One region of the Streptomyces sp. NBC_01716 genome, then DNA from elsewhere that is predicted to be linked to it. Evidence: riboswitches for the same ligand, from Rfam matches in the RefSeq annotation. Region 1 holds a riboswitch; the other holds the start of a gene.
What was found. A riboswitch is a leader RNA that binds a small molecule or an ion and turns the genes downstream of it on or off. The one in region 1 is predicted to bind glycine.

Region 1 (5,721 bases):
TCAGGGCATCTTCGGGATCGCCGTCGGGGTGGTGTGGCGGGATGTCGAAGCGGCGCTGTCGCAGCTGCACGGCGAGCGCGTCGACACCGGCGAGACCCTGATCGGGCACAACCCCGCCGACGAGCTCGCCCGCAGGCGCCGCGACCGGGCCGTCTGAGTCCCGGGGCCGTGCCGGCCCCGGGGCGATTGTCAGTGGGGTAGGGGAGCATCGGTGGGGTGAGACCCGCACCGACCATCCTGCATCTGGACATGGATGCCTTCTTCGCCGCCGCCGAGCAGGCGGCGAAGCCGAGTCTGCGCGGAAAACCGGTGGTCGTCGGAGGTCTCGGTCCGCGCGGGGTGGTCTCCACGGCGTCGTACGAGGCGAGGCGGTTCGGGATCCACTCGGCCATGCCGATGGCCCAGGCGAGACGGCTCGCGCCGAACGCGGCGTATCTGGTGCCGCGCTTCGCCCTCTACCGCACGGTCAGCGAGCAGGTCATGGAGCTGCTCGGCCGGCTGTCACCGCTGGTGGAGCCGCTGAGTCTGGACGAGGCGTTCGTCGATCTGGAGGCGGGCGGGTCGGCGTCCGACTCGCCGTCGGCGCGTGCGACGGGCGAGCGGCTGCGGCGGAACATCAGGGCGGTGACCGGTCTGACGGGCTCGGTCGGGCTCGCCGGGTCCAAGATGCTGGCGAAGATCGCCTCCGAGCAGGCCAAGCCCGACGGTCTGGTGCTCATCGAGCCGGGCACGGAGCGCGAGCTGCTGGGGCCGATGACCGTACGGACGCTGCCCGGGGTCGGGCCGGCCACCGGCGAGCATCTGCGCCGGGCCGGGATGCTGACCATCGCCGATCTGACGGAGGCCGGGGAGGACGAGCTCGTACGGCTCGTGGGGAAGGCGCACGGCACGTCGCTGTACCGGATGGCGTCCGGGCACGACGACCGGCCGGTGGTGGCCGAGCGTGAGACCAAGTCCGTGTCCGTCGAGGACACCTTCGACGTCGATCTGCACGACCGGGTGCGTGTCAGGACGGAGGTGGACCGGCTGGCGGAGCGGTGTGTGCGGCGGCTGCGGGAGTCCGGGCACTCGGGGCGGACGATCGTCCTCAAGGTGCGACGGTACGACTTCTCGACGCTCACCCGCTCCGAGACGCTCCGGGGGCCCACGGACGACCCGGTGGTGGTGCGTGAGGCGGCGGGGAGGCTGCTGGAGTCCCTGGACACCACCGGCGGGGTGCGGCTGCTGGGGGTGGGGGTGACGGGGCTGACCGACTACACGCAGGAGGACCTGTTCGCCCAGGCCGCGGCGGAGGCGGAGGCGGGGGCGGAGGTAGAGGCCGAGCCGGACGCGGGGACGGTGGCGGACGAGCCCGGCTCCGGGCCGCCGCTGCCGCTGCCGCCCGGGGCGGACGCGGACGTGATCGCGGAGGCCCTCACTGAGCGGCACTGGCCGGCGGGGCACGACGTGCGTCATGCCGAGTTCGGCGCCGGGTGGGTGCAGGGGAGTGGGGTGGGGCGGGTCACCGTACGGTTCGAGGAGCCCACGTCGGCCGTTCCCGGGCGGGTGCGGACGTTCCGTACGGACGATCCCGACCTGGAGCTCTCCGAACCGCTGCCCCTGGTCGCTCACCCGCCGGAGAAGCCTTAGCGCTGCGGCCGGTCCCGCTCCCGGTCGCCGGGGCGGGCGGCGGCGTCGCGGCCCGCCACCTGGCCGAAGTCGCGGTCGGCGGCCGGGCGTTCCGGTGCCGCGGGCTCCGGCAGGGCCAGTTCGTAATGGTGGTAGAGCTGGATCTCCTGGTCGGGGGAGAGATGGCGGCCGACCCCGAAGTCCGGGGCGTCCTTGATCAGGCCGCGCTCGTAGGGGACGTGCAGTGACTCGTCGCGGTAGGTGCTGGGGGCCAGGGGCACGAACGCGTCCCGGCTGAACAGCCCGGTCCGTACCGCCGCCCACTCCGGCACACCGGTGGCATCGTCCAGATACACCTCGTCGACGGTGCCGATCTTGTGCCCGTCGCGGTCGTACGCCTTGCGGCCGATCAGGCTGCGCGGATCGATGTCGGTCTGCACGGTCCCTCCAACTGGTCGCATATGCTCCCTCGCTCTACGAAAGGGCACATTCGGGGTATCGGCCACTCGAAGACCCTGGCGGGAACTCGCTGGTAGGCTGGCCAGTGGCTGTAGACCCCATGCGGGAGAGCCGTCCGGTGAGACTGCCGGAGGCGCCGAAGGAGCAAATCCTCCCCGGAAACTCTCAGGCCCCCGTACCGCATGGACGAGGTCACTCTGGAAAGCAGGGCAGGTGTCGGACGGCATCCGCTCTCACCGACGGTGAAAATCGGCCCGCTTCGCGGCGGTCCGGTGAAACTCTCAGGTTGATGTGACAGAGGGGGAGGCCGTCCGGGCACCTGTGTATCGGTGCCCCTCGCAGGTCGCGCCAGACCAGGAGGCCTCCCGTATGACATCTCATCGCACACCGCTCTCGCAGCTGGAGCGAGGAATCCCCTTCGAGCAGCGCCATGTCGGCCCCGACACCGCCGCGCAGGCCAAGATGCTCGCGCAGGTCGGTTACGGCTCGCTGGACGAGCTGACCGCCGCCGCGGTGCCCGACGTGATCAAGAGCGCCGAAGCCCTGCGGCTGCCCGCCGCGCGGACCGAGGCCGAGGTGCTCGCCGAGCTGCGGTCCCTCGCGGACCGCAATCAGGTCCTCGCGCCGATGATCGGTCTCGGCTACTACGGCACGTTCACGCCGCCGGTGATCCTCCGCAACGTGATGGAGAACCCGGCCTGGTACACCGCGTACACGCCGTACCAGCCCGAGATCTCCCAGGGCCGTCTGGAGGCGCTGCTCAACTTCCAGACCATGGTGGCCGATCTGACCGGCCTGCCGACCTCCGGTGCCTCCCTGCTGGACGAGGGCACGGCCGCCGCCGAGGCCATGGCGCTCGCCCGGCGCGTCGGCAAGGTGAAGGACGGCGTCTTCCTGGTCGACGCCGACGCCCTGCCGCAGACGGTCGCGGTGATCCGCACCCGGGCCGAACCCGCGGGCGTCGACGTCCTCGTCGCCGACCTGGCCGACGGCATTCCCGCCGAGGCCGCCGAGCGCGGGGTCTTCGGCGTGCTCGTGCAGTACCCGGGCGCCTCGGGCGCCGTACGGGACATCAAGCCCGTCATCGAGCAGGCGCACGAACTCGGCGCCGTCGTCACCGTCGCCGCCGACCTGCTGGCCCTCACGCTGCTCACCTCGCCCGGTGAACTCGGCGCGGACATCGCCGTCGGCACCACCCAGCGGTTCGGCGTCCCCATGGGCTTCGGCGGACCGCACGCCGGATACATGGCCGTACGCGAGAAGTTCGCCCGCAACCTGCCCGGACGGCTCGTCGGGGTCTCCGTGGACGCCGACGGGAACAAGGCGTACCGGCTGGCGCTCCAGACCCGCGAGCAGCACATCCGGCGCGAGAAGGCCACCAGCAACATCTGCACCGCGCAGGTGCTGCTCGCCGTGATGGCCGGGATGTACGCGGTCTACCACGGCCCCGACGGGCTGCGCGCCATCGCCGAACGCACCCACCGCTACGCGACAGTCCTCGCCGACGGTCTGCGCGCGGGCGGCGTCGAGATCGTGCACGAGGCGTACTTCGACACGCTGACCGTACGGGTCCCGGGCCGCGCCGCCGAGGTCGTGGCCGCCGCTCGTGAGGGTGGGGTCAACCTTCACCCCGTCGACGCCGACCATGTCTCGCTGGCCTGCGACGAGACGACCGGTCGCGCCCAACTCGCCGCCGTATGGGCCGCCTTCGGCGTCACCGGCGACATCGAGGCTCTGGACGCCGCGTCCGCCGACGCGCTGCCGGAGACCCTGCTGCGCACCGACGAGTACCTCACGCACCCGGTCTTCCACCAGCACCGCTCCGAGACCGCGATGCTGCGCTACCTGCGCAGGCTCGCCGACCGTGACTACGCGCTGGACCGCGGCATGATCCCCCTCGGCTCCTGCACCATGAAGCTCAACGCCACCACCGAGATGGAACCGGTGACCTGGCCGGAGTTCGCAGCGCTGCACCCCTTCGCGCCCGCCGAGCAGGCGCAGGGCTATCTCACGCTGATCCGTGAGCTGGAGGAGCGCCTGGCGGAGGTCACCGGCTACGACGCGGTGTCCCTCCAGCCCAACGCCGGCTCCCAGGGCGAACTCGCCGGGCTGCTGGCCGTACGGGCGTATCACCGCGCGAACGGCGACACCGGCCGCACCGTCTGCCTCATCCCGTCCTCCGCGCACGGCACGAACGCCGCGAGCGCGGTCATGGCCGGGATGAAGGTCGTCGTCGTGAAGACCCGCGATGACGGCGACGTCGACGTCGACGACCTGCACGCCAAGATCGAGCGGCACGGCGACGAACTGGCCGTCCTGATGGTCACCTACCCGTCCACGCACGGCGTGTTCGAGGAGCACATCAGCGACATCTGCGCGGCCGTGCACGACGCGGGCGGTCAGGTGTACGTCGACGGCGCGAACCTCAACGCGCTGGTGGGACTGGCGAAGCCGGGCCGGTTCGGCTCGGACGTGTCGCACCTGAACCTGCACAAGACCTTCTGCATCCCGCACGGCGGCGGCGGCCCCGGCGTCGGCCCGGTCGGCGTACGCGCCCACCTCGCCCCGTACCTGCCCAACCACCCGCTCCAGCCCGCCGCCGGTCCCGAGACGGGCGTCGGGCCGATCTCGGCGGCCCCCTGGGGCTCGGCGGGGATACTGCCGATCTCCTGGGCCTATGTCCGGCTGATGGGCGGTGAGGGCCTCAAGCGCGCCACGCAGGTCGCCGTACTGGCCGCGAACTACATCGCCAAGCGGCTTGAGCCGCACTTCCCGGTCCTCTACACGGGTCCGCACGGGCTGGTGGCGCACGAGTGCATCGTGGATCTGCGTCCGCTGTCGAAGTCGACCGGCGTCAGCGTCGACGACATCGCCAAGCGGCTCATCGACTACGGGTTCCACGCGCCCACGATGTCGTTCCCGGTGGCCGGCACGCTGATGATCGAGCCCACCGAGAGCGAGGACCTGGCCGAACTCGACCGGTTCTGCGAGACGATGATCGCGATCCGCGCCGAGATCGAGAAGGTCGCGTCGGGTCACTGGCCGGCGGACGACAACCCGCTGCGCAACGCCCCGCACACGGCAGCCGCGCTGGGCGGGGAGTGGGAGCACGCGTACAGCCGTCAGGAGGCGGTCTTCCCGGCCGGGGTCTCGGCGGCCGACAAGTACTGGCCACCGGTCCGCCGGATCGACGGTGCGTTCGGTGACCGCAATCTCGTGTGTTCGTGCCCGCCGCTGGACGAGTACGACAACTGACGGACGGCGCACGGCCGTCGGGCCGTGCGGTGCGCGGACGGAAGGCGTAGGCGGGTCGCCCGCGGCGCCCGCGTCAAGCACATGCGTCGGGGCCGGTTCGGAGTGAACTCTCCGGGCCGGCCCCCTGTTACGGACGGCTTCAGGCTGCCGTCATGACCTGTTCGCTGCCGGCCGGCCGGTGCGGAGCGATGATCTGGCCGTCGGGCAGCAGCTCCCCGGTGTCCTCGAAGAGCAGGACGCCGTTGCACAGCAGGCTCCAGCCCTGCTCCGGGTGGTGGGCCGCGTGACGGGCGGCTTCCCGGTCGGCTGAGTCGGCTGTCGGACAGGCTGGCTGGTGCTGGCACATGGGTGGTTTCTTTCGCTGCGTCGTGGTGTGTGTCCTGCGGCTCGACGTGGTCA
Region 2 (5,721 bases), 5.0 Mb from region 1:
GCCGTCCGCGAGCGCCTGGAGCAGCGCCTCGTAGGCGTCGTAGCGTCCTGGCGTCACCTGGCGCAGCATGTGCTCGACCTGCCCGGCCGCCGCGGTGCCTGACGCGCTCACTCTGGGTCCCGCCCCTCGTCGATCCACCATTTGGACCGGCCTCCCCCGCATCGGGCCCGTGCCGGCCAGGCCATCAAACCAGCTTAGGGCCTGTCGTTTGGATCAGGCCGGATCAGGGAGCGGGGTCTGGTGCGTGCGATCGCAAGGCGGAGGAGGGAGACATGGCGGAGCCATGGCGACCGACGACAACGGAGGGGGCACCTCCCGTGCCCCCCCTCGGGGGCTACGGGGGAGAGCGTGCGTGCCAGACCCCGCTCCCTGATCCGGCCTGATCCGAACGACAGGCCCTGACCCTGTGGGTCATGGCCGGATCCGGCGCAGGGCGCGCGGCGTGTTATGCGGGCGGGGCGGCCGTGCGCTGGTAGAAGGGGCGCACCCGCTCCACCATCCACGTACCGACCGGATCCTGGGTGGCGTCCAGCAGTACGAGATTGACGGGCCAGGCGACCTGGGTCCGGCCGAGGGCCCTGCCGAGCGCGTCCATGGGCGCGTTGCGTTCGGCGGCCTCCCAGGAGGAGAGCTGGACGCCGACGAAGAGCACCGGGGGCTCGCCCTCGATGCTCGCCAGCCCCCGGCGGGCGCTGACGACGACGCCGGACGCCTCGAACTCCTCGGCGGCGGCCGTCAGGAAGTCGACGGGGTCCTCCTGCCAGTCGGGCTCGAAGAGCCGCACCCGGCCGCCGCTCGCGGGCCCGTCCAGCGGCGTACGGCCCACCCGGCACAGCTCGGCGACGGCGAGCGGCGGCAGCGGCGCGCCGACCATGCCGCCGGGGTTCACGGCTATGCCGAGCTGCGGCGGCAGGCCGCGGGCGAACTCACGGGCCGGGGCGACCGTGAAGGGCATATGGGCCCCGACGCACTGGAGGAACTGCTGCTCGGAGCTGAAGACGGGGACGTACGGCGCGCCCTCGATCTCCAGCGTGGGCAGATCGAGTCCGGGGCTGTCGGGTCCGCCGCCGTTGGGCAGCGGCACCCAGAGTTGGCTGCGGCCGAGTACCTCGACCAGCCGTCCGCCCGCCGACGCGTTCCCGAGCGACGCGGCGAGCACCTCTTCCAACTCGTTGCCCGGCCATGCTGTGTTCACTGACTCTCCCGTATCGCCCCGTACGCCTTCCCCACCCCCGCGTACCCCGGAAAACCCTAACCCCGCACCGGTCGCCGAACGCCCCGCTCACGCTCCCCGGAAGTCGATCCCCACCAGCGCGCCCGCCGCGTCGCGGTCCAGCAGGACCGCCGACACGCAGCCCGCCGGGAGGCGGCCCGACTCCGCCTCCTTGACCAGGCGGGACACCGCCCGGCGATGGCGGGCGAAGGCGTACCCCGACACACCGCGGCCACGTTCGCGCTGGCCCGCGCGGGCGGTCTTCGGCGTGACGTCCAGCAGGACGAGATGGAGCCTTCTGCCGCGCCGCCGCGCCTCGCGGGCCAGCCAGCGCCGTACCCACGCCTGGGTGCCGCAGTCGTGCACCACGACGCTCTCGCCGGAGCGCAGTGCCCGCCGCAGCCCCGTGTAGTGCGCGAGGCGCACCAGCGGCCGGTAGACCGCGTACGGCAGCCGCGCGGGCAGCCGGCGGGCCCAGCGGTCGCGGGTGTCCTGCGAGTCGATCCCCCGGCCCGCCGCGGCCCGGCCGATCAGCGTGGACTTCCCGCTGCCCGGCAGCCCGGAGACGACGACCACGTCGCCGCCGCCGAACGTCAGGCGCCGGGGCCCCCGGCTTCTCCCCTCGCGCAGGTCCCGGACGACCGGTGGGACCGCCGCCAAGGTCCGGCGGGGGACCGCTGCCGGCTGGGCGGGCACCCCCGCGGTCGTCGCGTACGCGCCTGCACGGGACCGCTGCAACGTCATCGCCCTCCCCCTGTCGGGTCCATCGCCCTGGCCGATGTTCCCTGCCCTTGAAGTGTAAAGAATGGGTAATACGGCACAAGCGTTTTGCTGTTCACGGCCCTGTCGGCTCCGCCCTTCCGGCCGACCGGACGCCCGCGTACGCCCCCCGCCGCCCTCCCGCGCCGGCGACCGCGGGGCGGGAGGGCGGCGCGTGCGATGATGTGCGCGCCAACTCCATAACGGCCGTTCGAATCCGCGCGGGAGAGTCCTGGTCACCATGGGTGCCGGGCGCCGAAGGAGCAAGTTCCTCCCTTGAATCTCTCAGGCCCAGTACCGCGCGGACGAGGCAGATCTGAAAAGTGAATCGCCGTCAGGCGCTTCCACCCACGGTGCAAGTCGCGACCTTTCGTGTGCGTACGTATGAACGTGTACGTGCGGTCGTGATGAACCTCTCAGGTTCCGATGACAGATGGGGAGGATTGTCCTCTCTGTCATGCCCTGGGAGCCACACCTATGAGCAATACGTCTCACACGCCCGCCCCCGAAGCGGCTGGTCCGGACGGCCCGCGCCACACCGCGCTCGACGCCGTCCACCGCGCGCTGGGCGCCACCATGACCGACTTCGCGGGCTGGGACATGCCGCTGCGGTACGCCAGTGAGCGGGAGGAACATCTCGCCGTCCGTACGAAGGCCGGGCTCTTCGACCTCTCCCACATGGGTGAGATCACCGTCAGCGGCCCGCGGGCGGCCCAGGCCCTCGACTACGCGCTGGTCGGCAACATCGGTTCGCTCGCCGTGGGCCGCGCCCGCTACACCATGATCTGCCAGGAGGACGGCGGCATCCTGGACGACCTGATCGTGTACCGCCTCGACACGCACGGGTCACCCGAATTCATGGTCGTCGCGAACGCCTCCAACGCGCGGGTGGTGCTCGACGAGCTGACGGGCCGTGCCGCGGACTTCGACGCCGAGGTGCGGGACGACCGCGACGCGTACGCGCTCCTCGCCGTCCAGGGCCCCGAGTCGCCCGGCATCCTCGCCTCGCTCACCGACGCCGATCTCGCCGGGCTCAAGTACTACGCCGGGCTGCCCGGCACCGTCGCCGGCGTGCCCGCGCTGATCGCCCGTACCGGCTACACGGGTGAGGACGGCTTCGAACTGTTCGTGGCGCCCCGGCACGCGGAAGGGCTGTGGCAGGCGCTGACCGCCGCGGGCGCGTCCGCCGGACTCGTACCGGCCGGGCTCTCGTGCCGCGACACCCTCCGTATGGAGGCCGGGATGCCGCTGTACGGGCAGGAGCTGACCACCGGTCTCACGCCCTTCGACGCGGGCCTGGGCAGGGTGGTCAAGTTCGAGAAGGAGGGTTACTTCGTGGGGCGCCCGGCGCTGGAGGCCGCCGCCGAGCGTGCCGGGAACGCGCCGCCGCGCAAGCTGGTCGGGCTCGTCGCCGAGGGCCGCCGGGTGCCGCGCGCCGGATACCCGGTCGTGGCCGGCGGCGAGGTCGTCGGTCATGTCACCTCGGGCGCGCCGTCGCCGACGCTGGGCCGGCCGATCGCGATGGCCTATGTGGACGCGTCGCACGCCGCGGCGGGCACGGCGGGCGTCGGGGTCGACATCCGGGGCTCGGTCGAGCCGTACGAGGTCGTCGCGCTGCCCTTCTACAAACGACAGAAGTAGCGCCCGGCACCCGTGAGGTGCCGCGCCGGTATCTCACTCCGCAAGACACGTGTTCACCACCACTCCCCCGCGTACAGGAGAATTCACGCCATGAGCAACCCCCAGCAGCTGCGCTACAGCAAGGAGCACGAGTGGCTGTCGACCGCCGATGACGGCGTCTCGACGGTCGGCATCACGGAGTTCGCGGCGAACGCCCTCGGCGACGTCGTGTTCGCCCAGCTCCCCGCGGTCGGTGACACGGTGACCGCGGGCGAGACCTGCGGTGAGCTGGAGTCGACCAAGTCGGTCAGCGACCTGTACTCCCCCGTGACGGGTGAGGTCACCGAGGCGAACCAGGACGTCGTGGACGACCCCTCGCTGGTGAACTCCGCACCCTTCGAGGGCGGCTGGCTGTTCAAGGTACGCGTCGCGGAAGAGCCGAAGGACCTGCTCTCCGCCGACGAGTACACCGAATTCTCCGGCAACTGAGACCCCAGGGACTGTGATGTCTTCGAAGTCGCTCCTCAACTCCTCACTCCACGAGCTCGACCCGGATGTCGCCGCCGCCGTCGACTCCGAACTCCACCGCCAGCAGTCGACGCTCGAAATGATCGCGTCGGAGAACTTCGCGCCGGTCGCCGTCATGGAGGCCCAGGGCTCCGTCCTGACCAACAAGTACGCCGAGGGCTACCCGGGCCGCCGCTACTACGGCGGCTGTGAGTACGTCGACGTGGTCGAGAACATCGCGATCGACCGGGTGAAGGCGCTCTTCGGCGCCGAGCACGCCAACGTGCAGCCGCACTCCGGCGCGCAGGCGAACGCCGCGGCGATGTTCGCGCTGCTGAAGCCCGGCGACACGATCATGGGGCTGAATCTGGCCCACGGCGGCCACCTCACCCACGGCATGAAGATCAACTTCTCCGGCAAGCTCTACAACGTGGTCGCCTACCACGTCGACGAGGAGAGCGGCCAGGTCGACATGGCCGAGGTCGAGCGCCTGGCGAAGGAGTCGCGCCCCAAGCTCATCGTGGCCGGCTGGTCGGCGTATCCGCGGCAGCTCGACTTCGCCGCGTTCCGCCGGATCGCCGACGAGGTCGGCGCGTACCTGATGGTCGACATGGCGCACTTCGCCGGTCTGGTCGCCGCCGGGCTGCACCCGAACCCGGTGCCGCACGCGCACGTCGTCACCACGACCACGCACAAGACCCTGGGCGGCCCGCGCGGCGGCGTGATCCTCTCCACCCAGGAGCTGGCCAAGAAGATCAACTCCGCGGTCTTCCCCGGTCAGCAGGGCGGCCCGCTGGAGCATGTCATCGCGGCGAAGGCGGTCTCGTTCAAGATCGCGGCGTCCGAGGAGTTCAAGGAGCGCCAGCAGCTGACGCTGGACGGCGCGCGCATCCTCGCCGAGCGGCTGGTCCAGGACGACGTCACCAAGGCCGGCGTCTCTGTCCTTTCGGGCGGAACGGATGTGCATCTGGTCCTGGTCGACCTGCGGAACTCGGAGCTGGACGGCCGGCAGGCGGAGGACCGGCTGCACGAGATCGGCATCACGGTCAACCGCAACGCCGTCCCGAACGACCCGCGCCCGCCGATGGTCACCTCCGGCCTGCGGATCGGCACCCCGGCGCTCGCCACCCGCGGCTTCACGGCCGAGGACTTCACCGAGGTCGCGGACGTCATCGCGGCGGCCCTGAAGCCGGAGTTCGACCGCGAGGCCCTGGCCGCGCGCGTGACGGCGCTGGCGACGAAGCACCCGCTGTACCCCGGCCTGTAGTCCCACCGGGTCCCACGGCCGAGGTCGCACCCGCGACCAGGGCGTGTCCGAGGGCCCACGGCCGCGCCGCGCGCACCCGACCGGCGCGCGCGGCGCGCCGTACCGTTGCACCTGTAGTTACGTTTTCTGCACCACCCCGGCAGACGACGGCGTCTACCAGCCCGCAAGGAGTACCACCGTGGCCATCTCGGTCTTCGACCTGTTCTCGATCGGCATCGGCCCGTCCAGCTCCCATACGGTCGGCCCCATGCGCGCGGCCGGTCTCTTCGCGCGGCGGCTGAAGAACGAGGGCCTGATCGCCCACACCGCCTCGGTACGGGCCGAGCTCTTCGGCTCGCTCGGCGCCACCGGCCAC

Region 2: linked by a shared signal. The riboswitch ahead of gcvT (glycine cleavage system aminomethyltransferase GcvT) and the one ahead of gcvP (aminomethyl-transferring glycine dehydrogenase) in region 1 are both predicted to bind glycine.

What each region holds. Positions count from the first base shown of each region.
Region 1 is NZ_CP109181.1:7,506,088-7,511,808, forward strand. It holds gene OIE74_RS33505 (MerR family transcriptional regulator) at 1-157, shown strand, start outside; gene OIE74_RS33510 (DNA polymerase IV) at 217-1,629, shown strand; gene OIE74_RS33515 (PRC-barrel domain-containing protein) at 1,626-2,048, opposite strand; glycine riboswitch at 2,161-2,258, shown strand; gene gcvP (aminomethyl-transferring glycine dehydrogenase) at 2,437-5,322, shown strand; gene OIE74_RS33525 (DUF5999 family protein) at 5,462-5,668, opposite strand.
Region 2 is NZ_CP109181.1:2,533,627-2,539,347, forward strand. It holds gene OIE74_RS10780 (enhanced serine sensitivity protein SseB C-terminal domain-containing protein) at 1-111, opposite strand, end outside; gene OIE74_RS10785 (enhanced serine sensitivity protein SseB) at 446-1,195, opposite strand; gene OIE74_RS10790 (AAA family ATPase) at 1,283-1,957, opposite strand; glycine riboswitch at 2,185-2,282, shown strand; gene gcvT (glycine cleavage system aminomethyltransferase GcvT) at 2,450-3,613, shown strand; gene gcvH (glycine cleavage system protein GcvH) at 3,704-4,081, shown strand; gene glyA (serine hydroxymethyltransferase) at 4,098-5,366, shown strand; gene OIE74_RS10810 (L-serine ammonia-lyase) at 5,545-5,721, shown strand, end outside.